3 regions of the Rhizobium brockwellii genome follow, and region 1 is predicted to be linked to each of the others. Evidence: riboswitches for the same ligand, from Rfam matches in the RefSeq annotation. Region 1 holds a riboswitch; each other region holds the start of a gene.
The links. Region 1 has a riboswitch for FMN ahead of RLCC275e_RS13515 (6,7-dimethyl-8-ribityllumazine synthase). Riboswitches for the same ligand answer to the same signal wherever they lie in the genome.

Region 1 (9,631 bases):
TTCGAACATGGTCGCCGGGGTGACGGGCCTGTTGGTGTCCTTCGATTCGACGCCGTAGTTGAAGATGTGGTTCTGTCCGTCAGCGGTGATGGCAACGGCAATGCCCGGAATGCCGTATTTGTCCATGATTGGTTTTATCGTGGCGTCCGAGATGGTTTTCAGTTTCAGTTCGTCAGCTGCAAAGCCACTTGTGGAAATGCATGTCGAGACCAATGCGGCCGATAGAATTCCTATCCAATCACGCTTCATTTCTTCATCCTCTGAAAGCAGCTTCATCAGCAGCGCTAAGGCGCATGAGGACGGCATTTAATGGCACTGTTTTGCGGCAGCAAACGATGATATCTCGGAGGAGATCCAAGAAAATCTAGGGCTAAGATGGTTCGACAATTCCTCCCCTTAAATGGCTTGAGGGCCTTCGAAGCATCGGCGAGACATCTCAGCTTCACCCGGGCCGCGATCGAGCTTTGCGTTACCCAAGCCGCCGTAAGCCAGCAGGTCAAAAGCCTGGAGAAGCGATTGGGGGCTGCGCTTTTTCAGCGCCTCCCAAGAGGCTTGAAAATCACCGCAGAAGGCGAAGCCCTTTTGCCAACCTTGACCAATTCCTTCGATCAGATGGCGATCACGCTGGACCGGATTGAAGCCGGGCAGGTTCGGGAATTGCTGTTCCTGGGCGTGGTGGGAACGTTTGCCGTCGGCTGGTTGTTGCCAAGGCTTTCGGATTTTCAACAGCAGCACCCGTTCATCGATGTGCGCGTTTCGACAAACAATAATCGCGTCGATATCGCCGCCGAGGGACTGGACTTTGCCATTCGCTTCGGCAGTGGCTCCTGGCATGGCACAGAAGCGCTGCGCCTGTTCGAGGCTCCGCTCTCTCCTCTGTGTACGCCCAAATTGGCCGAGCGTTTAAGGTCGCCTTCAGACCTGGTCGAGGCGACGCTTTTGCGGAGCTATAGGGCGGACGAGTGGAGCACCTGGTTTGCGGCAGCGAGCGTTCCGCCGGCGGCGCAGATAAATGCGGGTATCGTATTCGACTCTTCCCTTGCCATGATGGAGGCGGCCCTGCAAGGACTGGGGATCGCCTTGGCGCCGCCGTCGATGTTTTCCAGACATCTGTCATCGGGAGCTATAAAACAGCCTTTTCCTACGACCATATCGTTGGGGAGCTACTGGCTAACCCGGCTGCAATCGAAGCCGCCAACTGCAGCCATGCTCACATTTTCCGATTGGATAACGTCGCAGATGTCTCCCGCATCGCAATGACGGCTTCCGGCGCACCCAATATCCGACTTCGGACCGCGCCGCGGTGGATGGGGCCGGCACGAAGCCGAAATGTTTCTGGAAGCGGATGGCGAAGCGCGAGGCGGACTCGTATCTGACGTCCGGGCGATATGGCCGACGAGATAATCGGTTGACTGCAACAGCGAGATGGCGGGGGACTGACGCCGGCAAGGAGACCGGTGAGATTGATGAGGCGAAGACACGATAAAGTGTTTCGGTATGGCGGGCGCCATACCGAAGTTCCCTTACTTCTCAGAGGATGTCACCGCCTATAGAGGCAGCTGCTTGCCGGCCTGTTCGCTGACCATGTATTCGGCGTACCAGTCCGGCCAGTTGTCGTCGTGTTTGCCGCCGTTTCGCTTCTCGTGTTCACCGTGGGCGGTCGCCGCACGGCGCATGGCTGAAGCGAGATCGGTCGAGGTCGTGAATGTCGTCCCGTCGCCGTCGATGCGTCCCGGCAGGCGCGTGGTCACTTCCTGGAACAGCCAACCGTTGCCGTCGGGATCCTTGAAGGAGGCGAAAGAGCGGTAGCTGCGGTGATCGGGATCGCGACCGGCAATCCGCAGCCGCCCGAACAGATAGGGTTCGTCCTTGCCGGCATAGACGCCGGCTGCATCATGGAAGACTTCGCTGACCTCGACGCCGCGGGCGATGAGATCACGGCGGGCGGCCTCGATGTCGGAGACGACGAGGTAGAGGCCCTGTGCGGAGCCGGGGGCGGCGGCCGTGACGTTCTTGCCGAAGATGATCGCGCAGCCGGAGCCGGGCGGCGTAAACTGGATCACCCGAAAATCGGCATCATTGGCGAAGTCGGCGTCGAGCCGCCAGCCCAGCCCGTCGTAAAAGCGCTTGGCGCGGTCGACATCGGAAACAGGGATGACGACCACCTCGAGCTTGGTGTCGACGGGCTGTGTTCTCGGGGTCTCAATGGGGGGGTCACTGCGCATGGCATTGCTCATCTTCAGCTCCTTGGCGTTTTGGATGCGTTAAGAATGGCGATACATGTCGCCGACCAGTGGACCACAGCGCGGTGAGGCCGTCGAATCAATTATTCTGTCCGATTTGGCTGGTATTGGCAGATTTTTATCGAAGCGGCGGGACTGTTCCCGCCGTCTTCTGTTCGTCGAACCGCTGAGACTACGCGGCAAGAGCGGCGCGGGTTTTGCCGATCGTCAGAGCTGCCTTTGCCGCTTCACGGCCTTTCTCGACGAAATGTGCGCGGTAGATTTGCTTGTGGTGCTCGGTTTCCTGATACTGATGCGGCGTCAGCGACACCGACAGTACCGGTACGCCGGTATCCATGCCGGCGCGCATCAGCCCATCGACGACGGCCTGGGCGACGAATTCGTGGCGGTAGATTCCGCCGTCGACGACGAAGGCGGCGGCAACGACGGCGCCGTAACGTCCGGTTGCCGCAAGATCGCGGGACAGCAGCGGCATCTCGAATGCGCCGGGAACATCGAACACGTCGACCTGCTCGGGCGGAACGAGCTGGTAGAAGCCATCAAGGGCGCGGTCGACGATGTCAGCGTGCCAACTGGCTTTGACGAAGGCATAGCGGGTGGGTGTCATGGTAATCTCCTTTGGCGAACAGACACATCACCCAAGGCGATCACGAACGTCCCCGACAGCCGCAAGGGCGGCAGGAACGCACGTTCTCTTTCATCCGGACTATGACCGTCGGCTCAGGCATCTCACCTGATCTGCTGACCCTTCCTAAGAAGGCGCTCGCGGGCTCGCAATCAGAATTGCATACCGCCGGTAGGGACTTGCACCCCGCCCTGAGAACGGCGCGGACAATAGGGGGAAGGCGGCGGGCTGGCAATAGGTCGAAATGCTTTCGCGGCCGGAGCTGGATCAGGGCTCCCTAAGAGCGGCGATTCCGTTCGTTCGTCGATGGCGACGGACAATCCCTCTTGCGGACGAGGAGCTTGCGCCTACATGCTCTCGGTGAGGGCATCCACGTCAGAAGCACGACAAGACAGGACGCGCTGTCTCCGCCTGGGCGGGGCCGTGACAACCATGGGAGAGAGTGATGCCAGAATCTTTCGTCGTTCACCGCGAGGCGCATATCGCGGCGCCGCCGGCCGCAGTGTTTGCGCTGATGATCGATCCGGAGAAGATCCTGCGCTGGATGGGAACGGAAGCGCAGGTCGAGCCGCAGCCCGGCGGGCTCTATCTCGTCAACGTCACCGGCGCCCGCTTTGCGCGCGGCTCGTTTCGTGAGGTGGTGCCGGTTCATCGCCTTGCTTACAGCTTCGGCTGGGACGGCAGCGAAGTGGTGCCGCCAGGGTCGAGCCTGGTCGAGATCGATCTGATCGAGCAGGGGGGCGGAACGCTGCTGCGGCTCACCCATAGCGGCCTGCCCAGCGCCGATCAATGCGCCGGCCATGCGGAAGGCTGGGCGCATTACCTCGGGCGCCTGACCGAGGTCGCCGGCGGGCGTGATCCGGGTCCCGACGCTTTTTACGGCCGGACATGAACAATTTTTGCGGGCAACCGTGCGTCTCTGAAGCGCTTCTTTTTCCCCGCAAACATGAACGCGCAGTTCATCTCCAGTTCAATTTGGCGGCCATAAGGTGTGGGCGGCTGGATTGAAATGGAGTTCTCGATGAAGGCACTTTCTATCGCGGCTGCCTTGCTCGCTGGCAGCCTCTCGATCGGTACCGCGGAGGCGATGCCGATGGGGACAATCAATGTCCAGAGCAATGTCACAAAGGTCGACTACGCCTGCGGTCGCGGATGGCATCTGACGCGCTGGGGCGAATGCCGGCGAAGCTGGAGACGCCCGCCGCCGGTCGCTTTCTACGGTGGTCCGCCCCGCTGGGGCTGGGAGCGGCGTCACCGCGATTGGGATGGGCCGCGCTGGCGCCATGAGCGGCGTTGGGATCGCGACCGTCGTTGGCGGGATGACTAAGGGTCTCGCTTAGATGCAAATGGACGAAGGCCGGAGCGATTTTTGCCCGGCCTTTTCTCATGAAACGGCTTCGCTGACGCTGACAGCCAGCGTTCTTGCGATTTGCTCGAGAGGGTCAGATCCTGCTGACGAGGCAGTGCTTGTCGTCGATCAATTCCTCTAGTTCGACGGGATCCTTGACACCGAATTCGAACCATTCGACGAGTTCCTTCGCCTTGCGGCTGCTCTCCTCCGCCGTCAGCTCGACCTGATACCTTTCGCACCATCGCCGAAGGATCGACGTCAGCAGCGTCATGTCATTCCCATCCAGCGGATCTTTCGGCCAGAATATCGTGCCCATCGTACCCCTCAATCACACGATGACGAATGGCCCTATAATGGAATCAAAGTCGCGCAAGTTTAAAGTGTTTATTTTTTGTTTTCCACCGCGGCGCATGGTTTTTCGACAGGGGAGTGGACGTCTTTTTCCGAGCCCGGGGATGACCGCAAGCGGTCACTCCGGGATGTCCTTGCGGCCGCCCCGGTGAGCGTGCGATGTTAAGCTATGGATCTGCCATCCCCCCTTGCCTGGCTGGTTGACGAGGCCGGGGCCTTGCCTGGTCCCGAACGGTTTCTGGCCGAGCTCGGGCGCCGGTTGCTGGCCGATGGCCTGCCGATTTCCGGCGGCGCGCTGACGCTTTCGGTGCAGCATCCGATCATTGCGCGGCGTACCTGGCTGTGGCGGGCCGAGACCGGTGCTGTCATCGAGGCTTTGGCCTTTGCCGCGGCGCCGCAGAGCGAGGCCGGGCGCGAGTGGCTGGCCGGGCTCGGGCCGGTATGGGAAGCCAGGATCGGGCCTGCGCAGGATAATCAGGCATTGGACAGCCCGCTGCTCGGCTGGGCGGGGGTTGCAAACGGGGCAGGGAGCAGCGCATTCGGCCGGGTCCAGGCTGGCCTGCTGCGCGAAGTCGCGCGTTTTTCCGCAGCCCCGCTCGCCGCTTTGGCGGCGCGGGAGGCGCGGGCCGCGCTGCTTGAAGCCTATCTCGGCCGGCGCAGTGCCGCCCGGGTGCAGGCCGGCGCCCTTGCCCGCGGCACCGGCGAGACCATCCGCGCAGCCCTTCTCTGCGCCGATCTGCGCGACTTCACCGCGCTCTCCGAAGTGACCGAGCCTCACGTCATGATCACGGCATTGGACGCTTGGTTCGACCGTGTCGCAGGCGCCGTGCATGCCTTCGGGGGCGAGGTGCTGAAGTTCATCGGCGACGGTGTGCTGGCGATCTTTCCGGTCACGGTTACGTCGGGCGAGGGCGACTCTGCCCGAGGGGATCGCGAGGCCTGCGAGGCCGCACTGCGCGCGGTCGCCGCCAGCCGTGCCGGCATGGTTCATCTCGACCAGGTGCGCCAAGCGCAGGGGCTGGCGCCGCTGCCCTTCGGCGCAGCATTGCATTTCGGCGAGATCCTGTGGGGGAATATTGGTGCTGCAGACCGGTTGGACTTCACCGCCATCGGCCCCGCCGTCAATCTGGTCAGCCGGCTGGAAGGGCTGTGTAAGCCGCTCGGCCGAAGCGTTCTGATCTCGGGCGCGGTGGCGGCGAATACGGCGACGACCCTGATCCCGCTCGGAGAACATCTATTGCGCGGCATCGCCCAACCTTGTGCGGTCTTCACCCTGCCGGAGGATTGAGCCGCGGGCAGGGTGCTCGCATTTATGCAAAGAAATCTTTGCAAAGATATCTTTGCAATAGTAGGCTGCCGGCATGAAAAATCCGCGCCCGCAGCCTGTTCAATCCGTCGCCACACCCCGCACCCTCAGCCGCGTCGTGCCCGATCCGACCGCGCTGAAGGCGCTGACGCATCCTGTCCGGCTGCGCATGCTCGGCATGCTCAGGCTCGATGGACCCGCCACGGCGACGCAGCTGGCCGTGCGGCTAGGCTTAAATAGCGGCGCGACCAGCTATCACCTGCGCCAGCTTGCCCAATACGGCTTCATCGAGGAAGCGCCCCATGCTTCGCGGCGCGACCGTTGGTGGCGCGCCAGCCACGAGCTCACCTCGGTGCCGGCAAGCGAGGCCGACGGCGAAGCGTTGGATCTCGATCTCGCCTTCAACCAGGCAATACTCTCTCTGCAGGTCGGCCAGATGCAGCAGGCGCTGGAGGAATATGCCGAGCTGCCGGCGGAGTGGCGCAAGGCGAGTACGGCCAGCGACATCATCATCCCGATGACGGCGGAACAGGCCGAAGCTCTGACCAGGCGGCTGACCGATATCATTCTCGAAGCGATGCGGGTGGCTCCGCCTTTGGGGGAGCTGGCATCCTCGGATATGGTTCCCTTCTCGATCATGCTGCACGCCTTTGCCTATCCGGGCCGGCTCCCGCACAGCGAAGGGGATGGCAAGCCATGATAAGGGGTGGGCCATTCCTGGCGCTTGCCGCGGCCGAGACGCTTTCGCTTTCCGGCACGCGGCTGTCCACCATCGCTATCCCCTGGTTGGTGCTGAGCACGACGGGCAGCCCCGTTTTAACCGGGCTGGCGGCAATGATGGAAATGCTGCCTTATGTCGCCGCCAAGGCGCTCAGTGGACCGTTGATCGACCGCGTCGGCCCCAGGCGCATCGCGGTCGTCTGCGACACCGCCTCGGTGGCCGTGGTGATGCTGGTACCGCTCCTCGATTGGCTCGGCCTGCTTGATATGCCGCTGCTACTGCCTGTTGTCTTTGCCATGGGTGTGCTGCGCGGTCCATCCGATGCTGCCAAGCAGGCGATGGTGCCCGATATTGCCGAATTGGCGGCCGTGCCGCTCGAGCGGGTGACCGGCCTCGTTGGCGCCATCGAGCGGCTGGCCTCGACGGCGGGTGCGGCCGGTGCCGGCGCGCTGATCGGCCTTATCGGCCCGGGCCAGGCGCTGGTGGTCAATGCCGTCACCTTTGCCGCCGCTGCGCTGATTGTGGGCGTAGGCATCCCCGGATTGCGGCGCGTCTCCGAGCCGCGCGGCCTGCCCGAGGCCCGGTCGGGCGGGATGTCCTCCTATCTCGGCGATCTCAGGGAAGGCTGGCGCTTTCTGCGCGGCGACGCGGTGCTCGTCAGCATCGTCATCATGGTGGCGACCACCAACCTGCTGGACCAGGCCTATCACGCGGTGTTGCTGCCCGTCTGGACGCAGAGTTCAGGCCATGGCCCGGAATTGCTGGGGGCGATGTTTTCGGCCTTCACCGGCGCCTCGATCGCAGGTGCTGCGATTGCCGCTGCGATCGGCGAGCGGATGCCGCGCCTGATGGTTTATACCGTGGCCTTCCTGCTGACCGGATTTCCGCGCTTTCTCGTTATTGCGCTGGATGCGCCACTCCCCATCATCTTCCTCACCCTGGCAATCGCAGGATTGGCCTCGGGCTTCCTCAATCCGATCCTGTCGGCGGTGATCTTCGAGCGCATCCCCAAGCCGCTGACCGGCCGCGTCACCGCGATGAACGCCGCCCTCTGCTTCGCGCTCATCCCCTTCGGCGGCCTCATCGGCGGCGCCCTGATCAGCACTATCGGCCTCGCCGCGGCGCTCTCGCTCACTGGGCTTGCCTATCTCGCCGCAACCCTCTTTCCCCTGGCGCTGAAGAGCTTCCGCGGCTTCGACAAGCCTATCACCCAGACCTAGCGTCGCGGTTGCGTGCCTCGCTCTGGTCTCCAAGCTCCTCGACCATCAGATCGATGAAGCGTCGGACACGCGGTTCCAGCAGGCGCTTGTCGGGATAGAGAGCGACGATCTTTGCGCCGTCAGTTTCGAGGCCGGGCAGGACGTGCCGGAGGCGCCCGGCGACGAGATCGTCGGCGACGAGAAAATCGGGAAGGAGGGCAATCCCCAGTCCCGCCAGGGCGGCGTCGCGGATCGCCTCGCCGCTGTCGAGCCTCAGGCGGCTGTGGCCCTGCGCCTTGATCCAGGAACCGCCTTCCCCGCGAAAGCGCCAGCCCTGCCTTTGATTGCGGCCGGCGAAGATCAGGCAATCATGGACCGCGAGATCGTCGATATCGCGGGGCTCGCCGCGCTCGGCAAGGTAGGACGGCGAGGCGCAGAGCCGCGCCTTATAGGTGGCGATCACGCGCGAGACTAGGCGGGTGTCCGTCTCCGTCGCGCCGACCTGGATCGCCAGATCAAAGCCTTCCTCGACAATGTCGGCCGGGCGATCGGTGAAGCTCACTTCGACCTGGACCTCGGGCCAGGCCCGAAGATATTTTTCAAGCAAAGGCAGCACGATGAGCCGCCCGAAGGCATCGGAAACGGTAAGCCGGAGAACGCCTCGCAGCGTGCTGTTCTGCCCCGCCACGCTCGCCTCCGCCTCGTCGACCGATGCAAGGATATGCAGCCCGCGCTCGTAGAACATCCGGCCTTCGTCGGTCAGGCTCAGCGTCCTCGTCGTGCGGTTGAGCAGGCGCGCGCCGAGCCGGTCTTCCAGGCGGATGACCGCCTTGCCTGCCGCCGAACGGGACAGGCCCATGGCTTGGCCGCCGGCGATAAAGCTCCCCGCATCCACGACGGCCATGAAGATCAGGATATCGTTCAGGTTCGTACGCGGCATGAGACAACTCGAGCGGTTCGGCTACGTCAATAAGTCGGGCAGTCATGGGATCGTTCAAGACCCGGACCATCAACGCCCATCGCGGCAGTAAGGTCCCCACGCTTCGCTTTTATGTAGACGTCCCTTCGCCAATCAACCTGCTATAGCAGCCATCGCACCGGATCGCAGGTCAAAGATGGGCACTGGAAAGCCGGGCTACAGCATGTCGCCGAGGCTCCAGTGGTTGTTCCATCGGACGTCGATCTCGTCGTCGACATTCTGATATCTGATGTCGGTGGAGAGGCGCAGCCGCCGGCTGCGGTCCTGATTGGTGGTCGAGGCGTGGATCATGTAGGGCGAGTGAAGCACCACGTCGCCGGTCTCATAATCGGCGGCGAGCCAGCGGGTGTCGAAGCGCTCGGCCATATCGGGCAGATCCTTCGAGATCCAGCCGCCTTCCGCCATGTGGCGGTTATAGGCATTGATCCGCTCCTCCGGCGAAAGATCGCCACTCGTGGCCTGGAACTCGGCTTCCATCTTGACGCCCAGCGCGTGCGAGCCTTCGAGGTAAACCAGGCCACCCATCTCGGCGGGGATGTCGCCGATTGGAATCCAGGCCGTCACCAGGCGGCTGGTGCCGCCGCGGAGATAGACGAGATCATAGTGGGCGGGCGTGGCCGTCGGCGATCCCGGTTGGACGAAACGCATGAGCTTGCGCTTGTGCAGATAGGAGATGCCTTGCAGGAAATCGTCCATGAAGCGGGCGAGCGGCGGTTGCGCACAGAAGCCTTCATAGGCGGCTGAGCGGACGAGCGACATCAGGCGCCGGTCCGCCAGGCTCCTGTCGAAGCCACCGGCAGACGCGATGCCCAGAGAAAAATCGCTGCCGGGATCGACCAGGCCGGTTTCGGCGAGA
Region 2 (9,631 bases), 400 kb from region 1:
GGCGGCGGGCCTCGATTTTCGGGATCGGCTCGCGCTTGTATCCTTCGATCAGCACGAGGTCGCAGGGGCCAAGGCGAGCGAGGATCTCCTCGAACTCAGGTTCCGGCGCACCGCGCAGCTCGTGCATGATGGCGTAGCGGGTGCCGGAGACGATGGTGACCTCATGAGCGCCGGCCTGGCGGTGGCGGTAGCTGTCGGCCCCGACCTTGTCGATGTCGAAATCATGATGGGCGTGCTTGATCGTCGAGATCTTGTAGCCGCGGCGGGTGAACTCGGTCACCAGCCGGACGGCGAGACCCGTCTTGCCCGAGTTCTTCCAGCCGGCGATGCCGAAGATTTTCGGTGCGGTCATCCGCGAAGGGCCTCCAGCCAGCGTTCCGCCTCGACGAGATCGTCGGGCGTGTTGATGTTGAAGAAGGGATCGAGCAGGCTGGCACGGGTCGGATGCAGCGGGAACGCCACTTCCGTAACGTCATGCCGTAACAGGAAGTCGCGCACGCGGCGCTTCTCGTCGGTGGTGATCCAGGCTTCGAGATCAGCGGCCAGCCTCACTGGCCAGAGCCCGAAGACGGGATGGCTGCGGCTCTCGGAGGCGGCAATGGCGATTTGCGACGGGCGCTCGATCGCTGCCGCCAGCCGGGCGACGAGATCGGCCGGGAAGAACGGGCAATCCACCGAGACGGTGGCGACATGGGTGATGGAGGGCAGGCCGGCGGCATAGACCATGGCGGCATGGATGCCGGCCATCGGCCCGGCCTTGCCGCGAAAATGGTCGGGAACGACAGGCATTCCCTCGGCGGCGGCATCGGCATTGACGGCAACGAGCAAGGTCTGCTGTGAGAGGCGGGTCAGCGCATGGTGGAGCAGGCTCTCGGCCCCAAGCATCACGCCCGCCTTGTCGCGGCCCATGCGTTGCGAGCGGCCGCCCGCCAGCACGACGCCCGCTGTATGAGATTTATCCAACGAGAATTCAGCCATGATCCTTCCTCAAACCGGCGCGCGCGGGGCGGATTCCTGCGCAATCGGCGACACACGGCGCTTGGCCTCACGATAGAACGTATAGAGGCCGGAGGCGATGACGATCCCAGCCCCCAAGAGCGTCCAGCTGTCAGGCACTTCGGCGAAGAAGAGGAAGCCGAGCAGAGAGGAAAAGATCAGGCTGGTATAGCGGAATGGCGCGACGAAGGAGATTTCGCCGGTGCGCATGGCGAGGATGACCGACTGGTAGCCAACGAGCACCAGCACCGAAGCGAGCACGAGATGCCCAAGGGCAGCGGCGCTGACCGGCTGCCAGCCGCCGAGCACCGGAATGAGCAGCGCACCGAAGAAGGAGGCTGATATGGCGGTGATGACGGTTATCATCAGCGAGGGGATTTCCGGACTGATGCTCCGGGTGGCGAGATCGCGGCCGGCCGTCGTCAGCACCGCGCCGACGCAGAGGAGGGCAGCGGGGGTGAATCCATCAGGGCCGGGACGGATGATGATCATCACGCCGACGAGGCCGACGAGGATCGCCGACCAGCGCCGCCAACCGACCGGCTCGCCGAAGAAGAGCGCCGCGCCGAAGGTGACGACCAGTGGCAGCGATTGCAGGATCGCCGAGGCATTGGCGATCGGCATCATGCCGAGCGCGGTGATATAGGTGACGGCGGAGAGCGTCTCGCAGATGATCCTGAAGATGATCATCGGCTGCAGCATGATGCGCCAGGAACGCAGCGCTCCCATTTTCCGGGCGATCAGATAGACAAGCAGGCTGGTGAAGAGGCCGCGCAGGAACATGATCTCGCCGGCGTTCATATAGGCGATCACCGATTTGGATAGAGCGTCGCTTGCAGAAAAGCCGGCCATCGCCATGCTCATATAGATGGCGCCCTCAGTATTGCGTGACCGCGGCATGAAGAGATTCCCGTTACCTGTGCGCCCCTTTTAGTCGCGAAGATGCATGAAGGGAATCGGATGAATGTCACATCGGCCATAAATCGATGATGCGGTGCACAATGGCGCTGACGTCAACGCAGGGGTGTGGGTGGAAGTCCCGACAAATCCCCGTTTTATAAAGTGAATTCCGACATTCCCGACGCCGCGATCAAGGCGTCGATGAGGACGCGCCGTCGTGCTGCCGGTTCGGGCCATAGGCGTTTTTCTCTTCCTGCGCGGGAAACGGGTGGCTGCATCGCCTGATGTTTGAGCATCTCAGATCTCGCAACAACGAAGGAGAGATCGATATGACACTTCTCAACGACAAGATCGCAATCATCACCGGCGCAAGCTCCGGCATCGGCCGCGCGGCGGCGAAACTCTTTGCGCGGCAAGGCGCCAAGCTCGTGGTCACCGGCCGGCGGCAGGACGCGCTCGATGCCGTTGTTGCGGAAATCGAGGCGGAGAGTGGTCAGGCCGTCGCCATATCAGGCGATGTCAGGGACGAGGCGCTGCAGGCAAGGCTCGTCGAAACGGCAGTCTCGCGTTTCGGCCGGCTCGACATCGCCTTCAACAATGCGGGCATCCTCGGTGAGATGGGGCCGGTCGCCGGGCTGTCGGTGGAGGGCTGGCGCGAGACGATCGAGACCAATCTCACCGCCGCCTTCCTCGGCGCCAAGCACCAGTCGGCGGCGATGGGAAAAGGCGGCGGGTCGCTGATCTTCACCTCGACTTTCGTCGGCCACACCGTCGGCATGCCTGGCATGGCCGCCTATGCGGCGAGCAAGGCGGGGCTGATCGGCTTCGTGCAGGTGCTCGCCGCCGAACTCGGAGCACAGAAGATCCGCGTCAACGCACTGCTTCCCGGCGGCACCGACACGCCCGCCAGCATCACCAACGCACCTGATGCCACGCCGGAAGTGCTCGCCTTCGTGGAGGGATTGCATGCGCTGAAACGCATGGCGCAACCCGAAGAGATCGCCAATGCGGCGCTTTTCCTCGCCTCCGACATGTCGAGCTTCGTGACCGGCACGGCGATGCTGGCAGATGGTGGGGTTTCGATCAGCCGGACATAGGACCGGCAAGGGAAGGTGCCGTCAGAGCCATAGTTGCGGGTCGTTCTTTGTCGCAGCGGGCTATGCCGCCGCAAAAAAGGCATCGATCAGGCGACTTCGCGTATGTCTTTTGCCGCTTGGCGGTCGAGATAGGCGACCAGGTCCTCGATAGTGACGAGGGGGAGGTTGTGGCGTTCGGCGAAGAGGGTGAGTTCGGGCAGACGGGACATGGTTCCGTCGTCGTTGGCGACTTCGCAGATGACGCCAGCTGGGATCCTTCCGGCGAGGCGGGCGAGATCGACGGCGGCTTCGGTGTGGCCGGGGCGGCCGAGCACGCCGCGGGGGTTGGCGCGCAGCGGAAAGATGTGGCCGGGGCGGGCGAAATCGGCGGGCTTTGCGCGATCGTCGACTAGGGCGCTGACGGTGGCGGCGCGATCGGCTGCCGAGATGCCCGTCGTCGTGCCTTTGAGATAATCGACCGAGACCGTGAAGGCAGTTTTGTGCGATTCCGTGTTGTTGGGCACCATCAGCGGAATATCGAGTGCATCGAGGCGCTCGCATTGCATGGCGATGCAGACGAGTCCACGGGCGTGGGTCATCATGAAGGCGATTGTTTCCGGGGTGACGGCATCGGCCGCGACCACGATATCACCTTCGTTTTCCCGGTTCTGGTCGTCGACGACGACGACCATCTTGCCGCTGGCAACGGCTGATATGGCATCTTCGATTGTTGCGATAGTCATGCTGTCTGGCCTTTCAAGGGTTATGTCAGCGGGCTGACATGGTCTGCTCAGCTCAATCCGTGAGCGTGCCTTCTGCCCTTGGGCGAACAAACGTCAGCCGACTCCGGGATGGAGTGCGACTGCCCGTGTTGTCCTCTTCCATCCGGACTATACCGTCGGCTCCGGCATCTCACCGGATCTGCTGACCTTCCGACAGGAGGTGCCGGAAGCGCTCGCGGGCTCCAGGATTGCTCCTGATACCGCCGGTGGGGAATTACACCCCGCCCTGAGAACGTTTCAAAGATAGGATCAAATACAGGCGGATGGCAAGGTCACTTGACCGGGCAAAAATGCAAAGCTGCCCTAACGCCGATGGACACACTGTTCACACGGAGGCGACGACCGTGTCGCCTTCCGCGCTTCGTTGGTTGTTTGATCTTTCCATGTATGTCGTTGTCCTAAAACCGCTGCGCAGTTTTGGGCGACCTGCATCAGGACATGATCAGGCCGCCGTCGACATTGATCGTCTGGCCGGTGATATAGGCGGCGTCATCGCTGGCGAGGAAGGTGACCAGGCCGGCGACGTCTTCGCCGGAGCCGGCCCGTTTCATCGGGATGCCCTCGACCCATTCCTTCATCAGCTCGCCAGGGGCGTAGTTGCCGAGCAGCTTGCCCCAGGCCTGGTCGTTATAGGCCCACATGTCGGTCTCGATGATGCCGGGGCAGAAGGCGTTGACGGTGATCTTCTCTGTCGCGACTTCCTTGGCCAGGCTCTGGGTGATGCCGACGACGCCCATTTTCGAGGCGGCATAATGCGGGGTGTAGATGAAGCCGTCGCGCGCCTGGCCGGAAGCGGTGTTGATGATGCGGCCGCCGCGCTTGTGCTTGCGCATTCTCGATATCGCCTCCTGGGCGCAGAGGAAGACGCCCTTGGTGTTGACGGCCATGACCTTGTCCCACTCGTTTTCGGTCAGGTCCTCGACGCGGGCGATTGTGATGACGCCGGCATTCTGGATCGAAACGTCGACCGAGCCGAATTCCTTCTCGGCGGCATCGTAGAGGGCGGTGACGCTTGCCTTGTCGGTGACATCGCCGATGAAGGAGATCGCCTTACCGCCTTCGGCCCGGATCTGTTCGGCGACGCCGTGGACCAGGTCCTCATTGGCCGAGACGACGAGATTGGCGCCTTCTTTCGCAAAGCGTTTGGCGATTGCCGCTCCGATGCCGCGGCTACCCCCGGTAATAACGACAGTCTTCTGCTCAACGCGTTTCATGCTCTTTCCTTGTGTCCGTCGATGAACAGCAAATCTGGGTGCGACCTGCCATCCGATCATTATTGGAGCTCAACCGGTTGTCGCGAATTGAGGCAGTCTTGAGCGCCGACGACGACGCGCGAGCCCTCCGTCCGTTCGATCGGCGTGAAGGGCGGGCAGACGACGATATCGCACGCCGTCATGCCCGTTACCCTTCAGCGCCTCGATCTCAGCCAGGGAGGAAGCGAGACCGTGCATTTTCCAGCGGCGGCAATGAGCTTTCTCATCGCATCACCAGCAGCAGAAACCGCCGTCGACGAGCAGATCGACGCCGGTCACGAAACTTGCCGCATTCGACAGCAGGAACACCGCCGGACCGACCATCTCATCCACCGCTGCCATTCGCTGCATTGGCGTCTGCTCTTCGAAGAGCTTGGTCTGATGAACCATCTCGGGACGGGTGTTCATAGGCGTTGCCGTGTATCCGGGGGAGATGGTGTTGACGCGAATGCCGCGGTCGACCCATTCCATCGCCATGGACTTCGACATATGGATGACGCCTGCCTTGGAGGCGTTATAGTGCGCTTGGCTCAGCCCGCGGTTTACGATCACGCCGGACATGGAAGCGATATTGACGATGGAGCCGCGTCCATTCTTCAGCATGGCGCGAGCCTCGGCCTGGCAGGAAAGAAAGACACCCTTCAGGTTGATATCCATCAACGTCTGATATTGGTCCTCCTCCATCTCTTCCGCGGCGTTCGCGTTAGCGATGCCCGCCGCGTTGACTGCAAGTGTCAATGGGCCGAGATCGGCCTCGGTCCGTGCTATTGCCTCTCCAAGGGAAGATTTGCTCGTGACATCCGCCGCGATCTGGATCGAGCGGCGGCCGGCGGCGCGAATATGTTCAGCCGTCTTGGCCAATCCGTCGTCCGTTCGGCGGTCGAGCAGCGCCACGTCGGCGCCGCATTGCGCAAGGCCAATGGCAATGCGCTGCCCAATGCCGCTTCCAGCTCCGGTAACGATGGCAACCTGGCCGCCGAGATCGAAAAGCTTCGGGGCGTTCAGAGTGATGTCGGACACCGCTCTTCCTTTCTCTGTCTGTTTAGATGGTGGCTAGCTCCATGACCGAAACGTCATTTGCCTGGTCACGATTGAGAATGCCTGCCTGTTTGCCTTGTGCAAGCACGAGAATGCGATTGGAGACTCCGAGAACTTCCTCCAGGTCCGAGCTTACGACGATGACCGCCACGCCCCGTTTGGCAAGATTGACGATGATGTCGTAGATGCCCGCTCTGGCGCCGACGTCGATCCCTCTCGTCGGTTCGTCGAGTACGACGACCTTGGGATCGCGCATCAGCCATTTCGCGATGACAACCTTCTGCTGGTTGCCGCCCGACAGGTCGGAGGCATATTGCTCCGCACGGCCTTTCACGCCGAACTTGGCCACTGCCTTCTCCGCAAACGAGCGCTTGACGCTCGGCGTAATCCAACGCCCGCCCAGCTTGTCGAGATTGGCGTAGATGATGTTCTCGCCGATCCGGTGCCCGACAACCAGGCCTTGCTCCTTGCGGTCTTCCGGGACCATCACGATGCCCTTGGAGATCGCATCCGCCGGATCGCGCAGCCTGAGTTCTTCGCCTTCCAGCTTGATCGAACCTGCACTGATTGGGTCCGCGCCCGAAATGGCGCGGACAAGTTCGGTGCGGCCGGCGCCGACCAGTCCGGCGATTCCGAGAATTTCCCCGGCGCGCACATCGAAGGTAACGTCACGGAACGAGTTGTCCGGCGAGCACAGCCCCGACACCTGGAGTACTGGATGGTCAGTCGGAACCGGCAGGGCAGGGAACAAGCGGTCAAGCTGGCGTCCGACCATGCTCTCGACGATCGTTCGCACCGGTGTCGCGCTGTCGGAGAATTCCTGCACGCGCTCGCCATCGCGAAGAACGACGATCCGGTCGGTTATTCGCTTGATCTCTTCCATGCGGTGGGAAATGTAGACGATGCCGACGCCTTGTGAGCGAAGCTTCCGAACCTGTTCGAAGAGAGCTTCCGTTTCCGCGCCGCCAAGGGCGGCTGTCGGCTCATCGAGGATCAGGAGGTTTGCGTTGAGAGCCAGCGCCTTGGCGATCTCGATAAGTTGCTGATTTGCCGTGGAAAGGCCCGCGACCTTCCGCGTTGCGGGTATGTGAAGGTTCAAGCGAGCGAGCTGGTCCTGGGCCCGGCGAACCATCTGGGCGCGGTCGACGGCGCCGTTCTTCATCGGCCAACGTCCGATGAAGACGTTTTCCGCGATCGACAGCTGCGGCAGAAGCTGCAGCTCCTGATGGATCAGGACAACGCCCTTGTCGATCGCTTCCCTTGGGGTGGCCGGGGCATAAGGCTGCCCCAGCCATGTCATTGATCCTTCGGACGGCGTGCGTGACCCGGCGATAATGCCCGATAGCGTTGACTTGCCTGCGCCGTTTTCACCGAGAAGTGCAACCACTTCGCCGGGATAAACGTCCAAGCTGACATTCTTCAGAACCTGGAGCGGCCCATACCATTTGGATATGCCCCTCAGGGAAAGAACTGGATCAGTCACGGCACACCTCCTCAAGACCTCGACTTCATTACGGATGGTTGGCGATGAAGCCTGCGACGTTTTCCTTGGTTGTCAGCGTGGCATCCAGGAGCTGGACCGGTGGCACCTTTTCTCCGGCGACAAGCTTGGCGGCGTTTTCAACCGCGTCGCGGCCCATCTTCTGCGTCTGCTGGGTCGCCGTTACGTTGAAGACGCCCTTGCTGAGCGCTTCGAGAGCTGCGGTGTCACCATCGAAGCCGCCAACCACGATCTTCTGGGAAGGATTGGCGACCTTGATCGCCTGCGCGGCGCCGAGGGCGAGGCCGTCGGCTTGGGCGAACACGATCGAAACGTCCGGATTTGCCTGCAGCATATTCTGCATGATCTGGAAGCCTTCGTCCTGGCTCCAGATGTTCGAGAACTGCTCGGCGACAACCTTGACATCCGGATATGCCTTGAGAGATTCAGCGCAGCCCTTCGAGCGATCGACTTCCGGCGTCGTGCCCTTCTGGCCGTGGATGATGACCATCTTCCCCTTGCCGCCGGCTTCCTTCAGAATGTAGTCGCACACGGCCTTGGCAGACGCGACGGAATCCGTTGCAAGGAAGGTATCGCCGGGTGCTCCCTCGGCGTTGCGGTCAACGTTCACGACCGGAATACCAGCGCTCTTCGCGAGCTTGACCGGAACGGTCGCAGCCGCCGCACCGGCCGGAATGTAGATCAGCGCGTCGATCTTCTGGGTCAGGAGGTCCTGGATCTGGTTGACCTGCGTCGGCCCGTCGCCCTTTGCGTCGACCGTGATGACTTCGATGCCGCGCTTCTTGGCTTCGGCCTCGACCGATTGCTTGATCTGGTTGAAGAAGTTTGCCTGAAGGTTGGCAACGGCCAGGCCGAGCTTCTTCAGTTCCGCCGCGTGTACGGGGCCGAGCATGAGGCCGAGCAGGGCAGCAGATGCGAGCATGGTGCGCGCTATTTTCATTGTATTTCCTCCGTTGTTTGATGGAACCCTCGGGTATGTCCTCCCCCTCGGGGTATTGATCCGCCCCAAACCCTTGGAGCGGAATTCCTGGTCCGCCGACGCGGCGGACCTCGTTCGTCAGGCGCGACGCCGACGAATAGTCTCCGCGCCGACCGCGAGCACGATGACGATGCCGATGATCACTTGCTGCAGGAACGGCGAGACGTTGAGAAGATTGAGCCCGTTGCGAAGGACGCCGATGATAAGAACGCCGATCAGTGTTCCTCCGATACCGCCCGCGCCCCCCGAAAGCGAAGTCCCGCCGATGACGACCGCTGCGATGGTGTCCAATTCATAGCCAAGACCGCTGGACGGCTGGACGGAATCCAGCCTGGCGGCGAGTACGATGCCTGCGAGCCCCGCAAGGACTGAACTTGCGACGTAGACGCCAATCGTCACGAGCGGGACGTTGATACCCGCAAGGCGCGCGACTTCCGGATTTCCTCCCACCGCGTAGAGCATGCGACCTTCGGACCGGAAGTGCAGGAAAAGCCAGGCCGCAAGAACAACCGCAAGCATGAGAAACACAGTGGCGGTCAACACGCCGAAATGGCGATCGATTGCCAGCATCATGAACCAGTCGGGGAATCCCACGATCTGCTGGCCGTCCGTGATCATATTTGCGACGCCGCGTGCCGCGGACATCATCGCAAGAGTGGCAATAAACGCTGGAACCCTGAACTGCGTCACCAGAAGTCCGACGATCAGCCCCGAAACGCCCGCTGCGACCAGAGCAAAAGCGATCCCGACCGGCAGTGGTAGGCCGGCGACATTCGCAGTCCAGCCCATGACCATCATCGCAAGAGCGAGTGCCGAGCCGACGGAGAGATCGATGCCGCCGATCAGAATGACAAAGGTCATACCGACGGCCATGATGCCGAGGACAGTGATCTGATCGAGGATGTTGAGGCCGTTCCGAACCGAAAGAAACGTGTCGGTGCTAAGGCTCAGAAAGACGCAAAGCGCGAGCAGCCCCACGAGTGGGCCGGTGGCGCCCTTGAGCTTGCTCAACCAGGCGCTGGACGAAAGCCCGTGTTCATTGATATCGAGCGCCACCATTGTTCCTCCCTATGCCTAGGCTATTCGCTAATTCACTAGACGAATAA
Region 3 (9,631 bases), 1.4 Mb from region 1:
GGTCGATGGATCGCTACAGCTCCGGGCTCGACTCGATCCACACGAATTTCGCGGCCGAGATCGAGGCCGGCCGACTGCACCTGATGCAAGGCACCTCACTCGAAAAGCTTGCCGAATTCGAAGACGATTTCCTCGACTGGGCCTATATCGATACCGATCATTCCTTCGATCTCACCTGGCAGGAACTGCTGCTCTGCGAAAAGAAGGTGAAGCGGACGGGGCGCATTGCCGGGCATGATTTCTGCACCGGCAATACGGTCAAGCCGATCGTCTATGGCGTCGTCGAGGCGGTCACCAAGTTCTGCAGGGATTACGGCTGGCAATTCGAGTTTCTGACAGTCGAATCGCACGCGCATTTTTCCTATTGCCTGAAGCGGCTCTGATCAGCTCACACTTTACCGGAATATTGCTCGTCGCTGACCTTTTCCATCCAGTCGACGTGGTTGCCGTCCAGCGCCTCATGGATGGCGATATGCGTCATCGCCGTATCCGGGGCAGCACCGTGCCAATGTTTTTCGCCCGGCGAGAACCAGACGGTATCGCCGGCGCGGATCTCGCGAATGCCCCCGCCCCAGCTCTGGGCGATGCCCTTGCCTGATGTCACGATCAGCGTCTGTCCCAGCGGATGCGTATGCCAGGCCGTGCGGGCGCCAGGCTCGAAGGTGACGGAGACCGCCCTCGCCCGTGCCGGCGGCGGCGTCTCCATCAGCGGATCCTGGCGAACGGCGCCGGTGAAATAGTCGGCCGGTGGCTTCGTCGAGGGGCGAGAGCCGACGGGTTTGATCTCCATGATCTGTCCTTTTCCATCCATGCGGTTGAAGCCTTGTAGCAGAACGATATTTCATCGGAGCGACCAATCAAAGCCGGATCGACAATTGCCGCAAAGTCACCCGGCTGATAGTGCCATTGTCTTTCATCAGCGCGTCGCACCTTGCTTGAATCATGCGACGCGCTTTGGCTCTTTGTTTTTATGCATGTCGTTGTTCCCCGCACACTTCCGGGCGACATGCAGTAGGGAGGATTTTTCATGAAACACCATGCTTTTGGCCGCATGCCCTTCACCGTCACCAATGTCGGCTTCGGCGCCTGGCAGATCGGCGGCTCCTGGGGCGATATCAGCGAGGCGGACGGACGCGCGGCGCTGAATGCCGCACTCGATGCCGGCATGACATTCATCGACACGGCGGATGTCTATGGCGACGGCCGCTCGGAAAAGATCATTGCCGACGTGCTGAAGACGCGTGGCGGTGAACGGCCGATGGTCGCCACCAAGGCGGGCCGCCGTCTCAACCCGCATGTCGCCGAAGGCTACACAAAAGTTAATCTCGAAGGCTTTATCGACCGCAGCCTGACGAATCTTGCCGTCGACAGCCTCGACCTCGTGCAGCTCCACTGCCCGCCGCGCGACGTGCTTTACCAGCCGGAGGTCTTCGGGGCTCTGGACGCGCTGCAGAAGGCCGGCAAGATCAAGGGTTACGGCGTCAGCGTCGAAAAGGTCGAAGACGCGCTGAAGGCGATCGAATATCCCGGCGTCGTCAGCATCCAGATCATCTACAACATCTTCCGCCAGCGCCCCGATCACCTGTTCTTCCAGGAAGCACGCCGCAGGAATGTGGCGATCATCGCCCGTGTGCCGCTCGCAAGCGGTCTTCTCTCCGGCAAGATCACCCGGGACACGCATTTCGCCAGCGACGACCACCGCAATTTCAACCGCAACGGCGAAGCCTTCGATGTCGGCGAGACCTTTGCCGGCGTGCCCTTCGAGGTCGGCCTGCAGGCGGTGGAAGAGGTGCGCAAGCTGGTGCCCGGGGGCGCCACGATGGCCGCCTTCGCGCTCCGGTGGATCCTGATGAGCGACGCCGTCACCGTCGTCATCCCCGGCGCGCGTAACGCCGAGCAGGCCAAGGGCAATGCGGCCGCCGCCGACCTTGCGCCGCTTTCGGCCGATGTCATGGCCGCAACGCGCCAGATCTACGAGCGGCTGATCGCGCCGCATGTGCATCAGCGCTGGTAGGCGTCCAACACTCCAAAATGCAAATGGCCGGGTTTTCGCCCGGCCATTTTCATATCAGCGATCCGTCAAGGTCAGTTGGTGGGCTCAGTTGGTGCCGACGAGATCGACCGCAAAGAACAGGGTCTCGCCGGAGGAGTCGCTGACGCCGTCATTATCGGTGACCGCATAGGGCTTGCCCGATGCGTCGAAGGTGAAGCCTTCAAGCTTGTCCAGCACGTAACCGTTGGTCGCAGACTTCAGCTCACCGAGGAAGTCGTGGGCCTCGGTCTTCTTGACGACCGGCAGCTCGCCGCCGAGCTTGGCCGGCTTCAGCTCCGAAATCGCGACCTTGTAGAGCTTCTTCAGCCTGGCGGCGTCACCGACAAGGTTGTCGCGCTCGATGATGTAGACGCTGTCGCCCTGGGCGGAAATTTCCGACAGGCCGACCCAGCCGCTTTCTGTCTTGTCGAGCGGATAGCGCACAGCACCCCATTCCTTCTTCTTCGGATTATAGGAGACGAGCTTGACGAAGCCCTTCTCGTCATCGCTCCACTCACGCTGGACCGCCATCCACAGCGTTGCATCGTCGCCGGTGCCGACAATGGTCACGCCTTCGAAGCCGTAGCGGATTTCGTTGGCGACGAGCTCCTTCGGCAGGGCGATCTCGGCCTTGATGTCGCCCTTGGCATTGACGTTGTAGAGGGCGTGCGGGACAAGACGCTCGCTGTAACCTTCCGAGGCGAGCCAGAAGGAGCCGTCGGCGGCAGCCGCGATGCCTTCAATGTCGAGCTTCTGGGCCGGGGCGCCGTCACGCTTGACGACGAGGGCGTCGGTGATGACGGCCGGCTTCTTGCTGGCATCGATCGTGTAGATCGTCGGCTGCGAACCCAGAACGCTGTCGCTGACGGCGTAGAGCATGCCCGGCTTGCCTGGAACGGCGGCGAGACCCGAAAGGGCTGCAAAGCCGATCGGATTACCGTCCTTCTCGGCGGAAACGATCTGCGGATAGGCCTTTTCGCCTTCCGAGCGCTCGTAGATCATCACATGCGAGCGCGCGCCGCCATCCTTGCCGAGGTCGAGCTCGTTGGCGGTCGCAAAGAGATTGCGGGCGGGAATGGCGATCGCGCCTTCCGGCGAAATGCCTGATGGCAGCAGCTGGACGAGTTCGGGATCGGCGCCGGTATCCTTGAAAACGCCGACGACCGAGGCGCGCTCGGCGAGCAGGAAGAAATACTTGTCGTCGCCGAACTTGGCGGCTTCGAGGCCTTCCGGCTCGACGCCCTTCGATCCCGAGCGGCTTTCCGGATAGTGGCCGATATGGGCGACGGCGCGTTCGAAGGATGCGCCCGATTCGTAGAGAAGCTTACCCGTCTTGTCGAAGATGGTGAAGCCGCGCGAGCCGCCCTGGTAGTCGCCTTCATTGGCGACGACCAGGCGGTTGTCGTCCAGCCACTTCACGGCGTCCGGTTCGCGCAGCACGCCCTTGGCTTCGCCTGAGAATTTCAGGGCGCCGTCACGCTTGGTGTCGATACCCATGAGATCGACGCTGCCGGCGGAGAAATGCGTCTTCACTTCAGCCGTGTTGGCGTCGATGATGACGATCTCATTGTTTTCCTGCAGTGTCAGGGCAATCTCGTTCAGGCCGTTGAAGGCGACGAATTCAGGCTCCGGATCTTCAGGGGCGACGCCGGCAAGCCCGGTCAGCGCCACATGCTTGATAGTGCCGCAATCGACGGTGCCGTTCTTGACCTGGAAGACGACGAGGTCGCCGACCGGCATTTGTGGGATCTTGCCGTCATTGACGTCTTCGTCGCGCTCGTTTTCGATTGCGATGGCGCCGATCGTCTTGTCCTTGTTGAGGGCGATCGAATCCGGCTGGCCGCCGAGATCGCAGCTGTTCTCGATCTTCTTGGTCGCCACGTCGACGATCGCCAGACGACCCGAGGGCTTCGCCTTGCTTTCGGAGGTGTTGACGGCAACGAGCGCCTTGCCGGCGCTCGAGGTGACTGATGTCGGCTCGCCGTCCATCATCACCGCGCCGCCGGCCTTCGGAGCCTTGGCATCAGTAATGTCGATGAAGCCGATCGCGCCGAGCGGGCTGTCGCTATAGATCAGCGTGTTGCCGTCGTCGGTCGCGGTGATGATTTCGGCGGAGCTCACCGAAAGCTTGTCCTTATCAACAGGCAGGTTCTCTGCGACCGGGAAGGACGCGATGCGGTTGAAAACCGGCTCGGCCGCAGCCGGAAAGGCGACGGACGCGAGAAGCACGGCAGCGAGCGCTGCCTTGCGCGATGAAATTGTCATGAAGTCCCCCATGTGTCGAACATTCGAAACATGAGTTTTCTGCGCGAGCGGCATGACAGAGGCATGACAGATTCGGCATTTTGCGCCAGATCATGTCAGGCTGGTTTGCGCTCCCGGCGCATCTCGTTTCGCATGATGAACAGCGAAGCAGACAGGATGAGAGCCGCTCCCAACCACAGGTAACCCGCCGGCGCATAACCAAAGAACAGCCAACCGGCCAGCACGTTCAACGGCAGCTTCAGATCGTCGAACGGCTGGACGTAGGCGGCATCCGCTGCGGCATAGGCAAGCGTCAGGAAATACTGCGCTGCAGCGGTCAGCAGCCCCGCCAGCAGGAACAGGGCAAGGGTTGCACCCGTCGGCACTGCAAAACCTGCCGCGAGCGCCAGCCCGCCATTTATCGGCGTCAGCAGAACGAGCAGCCAGACGGTGATCGTCTCCGGTCGTTCGATGCCCGTCAGGCTCTTGGTGATCAGCGACGAGGCGCCCCACAGCAGCGCCGAAAGCACAGGCAAGAGAGCCGCCCAGCCAAAACCATCAGACCATGGCTGCAAAATGATCATCGCTCCGGTGAAGCCCGCCGCCGTCGCAGCCCAGCGGGCCGGGCCGACGCGCTCACCGAGGAAAAGCCGGGCGCCCAGAATGATGAAGAAGGGCGAGGTCATCACCAGTGCGATCGCCTGCCAGATCGGCACCGCGGCAAGGCCGGCGACCCAAGCCTCGACGCCGAGCGCGGCAAGCGCGACGCGCGCGAGGTGACGCCAGGGATAGTGCGTGCGCATCGCCGCAATGCCGAGCCTCTTCAGGAACGGCAGCGAAAACAGGAAGGCGAAGCCATATTGCCAGAAGGCTGCCGACGCCGAGGGAAAGGCAAGCTTCATCGTCAGCCATTGGGTGACGACGTTGAGAAGCGAAAAGGCAATGCCGGCAAGGACCATCCAGATGGCACCGACAACGGCGCGGGACGGCTCGACGGCAAGGGAAGTCTGATTCATGTCTTTCATCCATAACAGGGACCAACATAAATCAGGACGCATGAGGCACGGACACGAGCGACACGGCGGACCCCGCCCTTCGCACGACCGAACACTCATTCTCTTCCATCCGGACTTTAACCGTCGGCTCCGGAATCACACCGGATCTGCTGACCCCTCCTCCGCATCGGCGCGAAAGAAGGCGCTCGCGGGCTCAGGCCGAAACCCTTACCGCCGGTGGGGAGTTTCACCCCGCCCTGAGAACAGAACTGTCGTAGATCAAAGCCCCGGCGACGGCAAGATCCGCCTAAACAAAAGGGGTTCGGCAAAGCCGAACCCCTCTCAAATCCTGCACAGCCGGTCTCGTTTCCGGCTGGTGGATAATCTCAGATCAACCGTTGACGGCGTCCTTCAGGCCCTTGCCGGGCGTGAATTTCGGCACGTTGCGAGCCGGAATGTCGACTTCAGCGCCCGTCGACGGGTTACGGCCCTTCGTTGCGGCACGATGAGAAACGGTGAAGCTGCCGAAACCCGCAAGGCGAATGTCGCCCTTGTTCTTGAGTTCAGCCTGGACAACGTCGAAAACCGCGTCAACAGCGGAAGCCGCGTCAGACTTCGTCAGTCCTGCCTTTTCGGCTACTGCGGACACGAGTTCATTCTTGTTCATGTTTCCACCCCTTTCTAAATGGTATGAAACGACTCAAAAGTAAGCTAGGCGCAGAATAGGTTTCATCAGGCCCGCCGAAAACCCAAAAGCCCTGCAAATCAAGGAAAAGCAAGCGTCTACATGACGTTTTCACAAAAAAGGCTGGCGTTTCCGCCAGCCTTTTTCCGTGTTTTGGGCCAATTGGGCATAAATGTGGCAAAGGCCACTCAATGCGCTATGGTTGCGCCTGTCTCATCGAGGCCTTCGACCGATGTGATGACCGGCGTTTCCACAGTGCCATCCCATTCGATCGGCTCCGGCCGCCGGATCAGCGCATGCTTGATCACCTCGCCCATGCGGGATACCGGGATGATCTCCATGTTGTTCTTCACGTTATCCGGAATCTCCGCCAGGTCCTTGGCGTTTTCCTCTGGAATCAGCACCTTCTTGATGCCGCCGCGAAGCGCTGCGAGCAGCTTTTCCTTGAGACCGCCGATCGGCAGCACACGGCCACGAAGGGTGATTTCACCGGTCATGGCCACATGCCTGTCCACAGGGATGCCGGTCATGATCGAGACGATCGCGGTTGCCATGGCAACGCCGGCCGAGGGACCATCCTTCGGGGTTGCGCCTTCCGGCACGTGCACGTGGATGTCGCTCTTGTCGAAGCGCGGCGGCTCGATGCCGAAGTCGACAGCGCGCGAGCGGACATAGGAGGCCGCTGCCGAGATCGATTCCTTCATGACTTCCTTCAGATTGCCGGTGACCGTCATGCGGCCCTTGCCCGGCATCATCACGCCTTCGATGGTCAGCAGCTCGCCACCGACTTCCGTCCAGGCAAGACCGGTCACGACGCCGACCTGATCCTCGCCCTCTGCTTCGCCATGGCGGAAGCGCGGGACGCCCAGATAGTCGGAGATGTTGGCAGCCGTCACGTGAACGGCCTTCGTCTTGCCCTTGATGATCTCGGTGACCGCCTTGCGGGCGAGTTTCATCAATTCGCGTTCGAAGTTGCGGACGCCGGCTTCGCGGGTGTACTGCTGGCTGATCGACATCAGGGCGTCGTCGCTGACCGAGAATTCTTCCGGCTGCAACGCATGTTCCCTGATGGCCTTCGGCAACAGGTGCCGCTTGGCGATTTCGCGCTTTTCATCCTCGGTGTAGCCGGCGATACGGATGATCTCCATGCGGTCCATGAGAGGCGCTGGAATGTTCAGCGTATTCGCCGTCGTGATGAACATCACATCCGACAGGTCGTATTCGACTTCCAGATAGTGATCCATGAATGTCATGTTCTGCGCCGGATCGAGCACTTCGAGCAGAGCCGAAGACGGATCGCCGCGATAGTCCTGGCCGAGCTTGTCGATTTCATCGAGCAAGAACAGCGGGTTGGACTTCTTCGCCTTCTTCATCGACTGGATGACCTTGCCGGGCATCGAGCCGATATAGGTGCGGCGGTGACCGCGGATTTCGGCTTCGTCACGAACGCCGCCAAGCGCCATACGGACATACTCACGGCCGGTCGCCTTGGCGATCGACTGGGCGAGCGAGGTCTTGCCGACGCCCGGAGGGCCGACGAGGCAGAGGATCGGGCCCTTGATTTTGGTCGCGCGGGCCTGCACGGCCAGATATTCGACGATGCGCTCCTTGACCTTGTCGAGACCGAAGTGATCGGCTTCGAGGATCTTCTCGGCATTGTTGAGATCGGCCTTGATCTTCGACTTCTTGCCCCAGGGAATGCCGAGCAGCCAGTCCAGATAATTGCGCACGACGGTGGCTTCCGCCGACATCGGGCTCATCTGGCGCAGCTTCTTCAGCTCCGCATCGGCCTTTTCACGGGCCTCCTTGGACAGCTTGGTCTTGGAGATGCGCTCTTCCAGTTCGCTCATCTCGTCGCGGCCTTCCTCGCCGTCGCCGAGTTCCTTCTGGATCGCCTTCATCTGTTCATTGAGGTAGTATTCGCGCTGGGTCTTCTCCATCTGGCGCTTGACGCGCGAGCGGATGCGCTTTTCGACCTGCAGGACCGAGATCTCGCCTTCCATGAAGCCGAGGGCCTTTTCGAGGCGCTGCTTGACGCTGGTGGTCTCCAGCATCTCCTGCTTCTCGGTGATCTTGATCGACAGATGCGAAGCGACCGTATCGGCGAGCTTGGAATAATCATCGATCTGGCTGGCGGCGCCGACCACTTCGGGCGAAATCTTCTTGTTGAGCTTCACGTAGCTCTCGAATTCGGAGACGACCGAACGCGACAGGGCTTCCAGCTCGACCGGATCGTCATGCGGCTCCTCGAGCACGTGGCCGAGCGCCTCATAGAAATCCTCGCGGCTGGTATAGGTGTCGATTTCGGCGCGGGCGCGGCCTTCGACCAGAACCTTCACGGTGCCGTCGGGCAGCTTCAAGAGCTGCAGCACGTTCGCCACGGTGCCGACATTGTGGATCGCGGAAGGATCCGGATCGTCGTCGCTGGCGTTGATCTGCGTCACCAGCATGATCTGTTTGTCGGAACCCATGACCTCTTCGAGCGCACGGATCGACTTTTCCCGTCCGACGAACAGCGGCACGATCATATGCGGGAAAACCACGATGTCGCGCAGGGGCAGAACAGGGTAGGCAATGCTGCTCGCTACAGACGTTTTCTTCGTCATTTTATGTCCTTTCCATCGTCCCGTTGCCGGGCTCTCTGCACGGCCGCTTGGGACCGGCCGGCAATCTCACTTGTTGCTACAAGTGGAGGTTCTGACTACGCTTTTCAAGCCACGCTAACGCCCGCGTCCCTCGGATGTGACAGCTTTATTACAACGGAACGCCAACACTATGAAGCGCGTGGCTGGACCGGCGCTTACCACTTCCGACTCGGCTAAAATGCAAACGCCAGCAACAGGCTTACGGATCATTGCATCATTGCCAAGCACGATCCCTTGCGCAACATCGGCAAAGGCAATTTCGGTTCCCACCGGCAAATACTAACAGCGCTTCGCATGGTTTTTCAAATAGAAAGGGGCCTGCCAATGGCAAGCCCCCAAAATAATCACACGAAAGCCCAAGCTCACGCCGAAGCGTTGGCCTTTTCTTCCTGGCGATCGGCATAGATGTAAAGCGGACGGGCCGAACCGCGCACCACTTCCTCGGAGATGACGACCTCGCGCACGCCTTCCAGCGTCGGCAGTTCGAACATCGTGTCGAGCAGGATCTTCTCCATGATCGAGCGAAGGCCGCGAGCGCCGGTCTTGCGCACGATCGCCTTGCGGGCGATTTCGCGAAGAGCGTCCTCGTGGAAATTCAGTTCCACATCTTCCATCTCGAACAGGCGCTGATACTGCTTGATCAGCGCATTCTTCGGCTCGGACAGGATCTGGATCAGCGCGTCCTCATCGAGGTCCTCGAGCGTCGCCAGAACCGGCAGACGGCCGATGAACTCAGGGATGAGGCCGAACTTGACCAGGTCTTCCGGCTCCAGTTCGCGCAGGACCTCGCCGACGCGGCGGTCATCCTGCGACTTGACGCTAGCGCCAAAGCCGATCGAAGTCTTCTCGCCACGGGCAGAGATAATCTTGTCGAGGCCGGCAAAAGCGCCGCCGCAGATGAACAGGATGTTCGTCGTGTCGACCTGCAGGAATTCCTGCTGCGGGTGCTTGCGTCCGCCCTGCGGCGGAACGGAAGCGACCGTGCCTTCCATGATCTTCAGCAGCGCCTGCTGCACGCCCTCGCCCGAGA

Region 2: another riboswitch for FMN. It lies ahead of ribB (3,4-dihydroxy-2-butanone-4-phosphate synthase); the one in region 1 lies ahead of RLCC275e_RS13515 (6,7-dimethyl-8-ribityllumazine synthase).
Region 3: another riboswitch for FMN. It lies ahead of ribN (riboflavin transporter RibN); the one in region 1 lies ahead of RLCC275e_RS13515 (6,7-dimethyl-8-ribityllumazine synthase).

What each region holds. Positions count from the first base shown of each region.
Region 1 is NZ_CP053439.1:2,692,476-2,702,106, reverse strand. Features, by position in the region: gene ampC (class C beta-lactamase) at 1-249, opposite strand, end outside; gene RLCC275e_RS13525 (LysR family transcriptional regulator) at 376-1,260, shown strand; gene RLCC275e_RS13520 (VOC family protein) at 1,548-2,237, opposite strand; gene RLCC275e_RS13515 (6,7-dimethyl-8-ribityllumazine synthase) at 2,416-2,850, opposite strand; FMN riboswitch at 2,929-3,071, opposite strand; gene RLCC275e_RS13510 (SRPBCC family protein) at 3,314-3,760, shown strand; gene RLCC275e_RS13505 (GCG_CRPN prefix-to-repeats domain-containing protein) at 3,890-4,195, shown strand; gene RLCC275e_RS13500 (hypothetical protein) at 4,311-4,535, opposite strand; gene RLCC275e_RS13495 (adenylate/guanylate cyclase domain-containing protein) at 4,740-5,858, shown strand; gene RLCC275e_RS13490 (winged helix-turn-helix domain-containing protein) at 5,932-6,576, shown strand; gene RLCC275e_RS13485 (MFS transporter) at 6,573-7,817, shown strand; gene RLCC275e_RS13480 (LysR family transcriptional regulator) at 7,804-8,736, opposite strand; gene RLCC275e_RS13475 (phytanoyl-CoA dioxygenase family protein) at 8,932-9,631, opposite strand, start outside.
Region 2 is NZ_CP053439.1:2,288,074-2,297,704, reverse strand. Features, by position in the region: gene mobB (molybdopterin-guanine dinucleotide biosynthesis protein B) at 1-352, opposite strand, end outside; gene mobA (molybdenum cofactor guanylyltransferase MobA) at 349-978, opposite strand; gene RLCC275e_RS11475 (DMT family transporter) at 988-1,896, opposite strand; gene RLCC275e_RS11470 (SDR family oxidoreductase) at 2,226-2,993, shown strand; gene ribB (3,4-dihydroxy-2-butanone-4-phosphate synthase) at 3,080-3,715, opposite strand; FMN riboswitch at 3,842-3,992, opposite strand; gene RLCC275e_RS11460 (glucose 1-dehydrogenase) at 4,186-4,968, opposite strand; gene RLCC275e_RS11455 (SDR family oxidoreductase) at 5,239-6,027, opposite strand; gene RLCC275e_RS11450 (sugar ABC transporter ATP-binding protein) at 6,050-7,528, opposite strand; gene RLCC275e_RS11445 (sugar ABC transporter substrate-binding protein) at 7,557-8,486, opposite strand; gene RLCC275e_RS11440 (ABC transporter permease) at 8,604-9,584, opposite strand.
Region 3 is NZ_CP053439.1:1,330,594-1,340,224, reverse strand. Features, by position in the region: gene RLCC275e_RS06760 (class I SAM-dependent methyltransferase) at 1-383, shown strand, start outside; gene RLCC275e_RS06755 ((R)-mandelonitrile lyase) at 389-790, opposite strand; gene RLCC275e_RS06750 (aldo/keto reductase) at 1,028-2,014, shown strand; gene RLCC275e_RS06745 (esterase-like activity of phytase family protein) at 2,099-4,309, opposite strand; gene ribN (riboflavin transporter RibN) at 4,393-5,301, opposite strand; FMN riboswitch at 5,386-5,540, opposite strand; gene hupB (DNA-binding protein HupB) at 5,663-5,938, opposite strand; gene lon (endopeptidase La) at 6,145-8,562, opposite strand; gene clpX (ATP-dependent Clp protease ATP-binding subunit ClpX) at 8,964-9,631, opposite strand, start outside.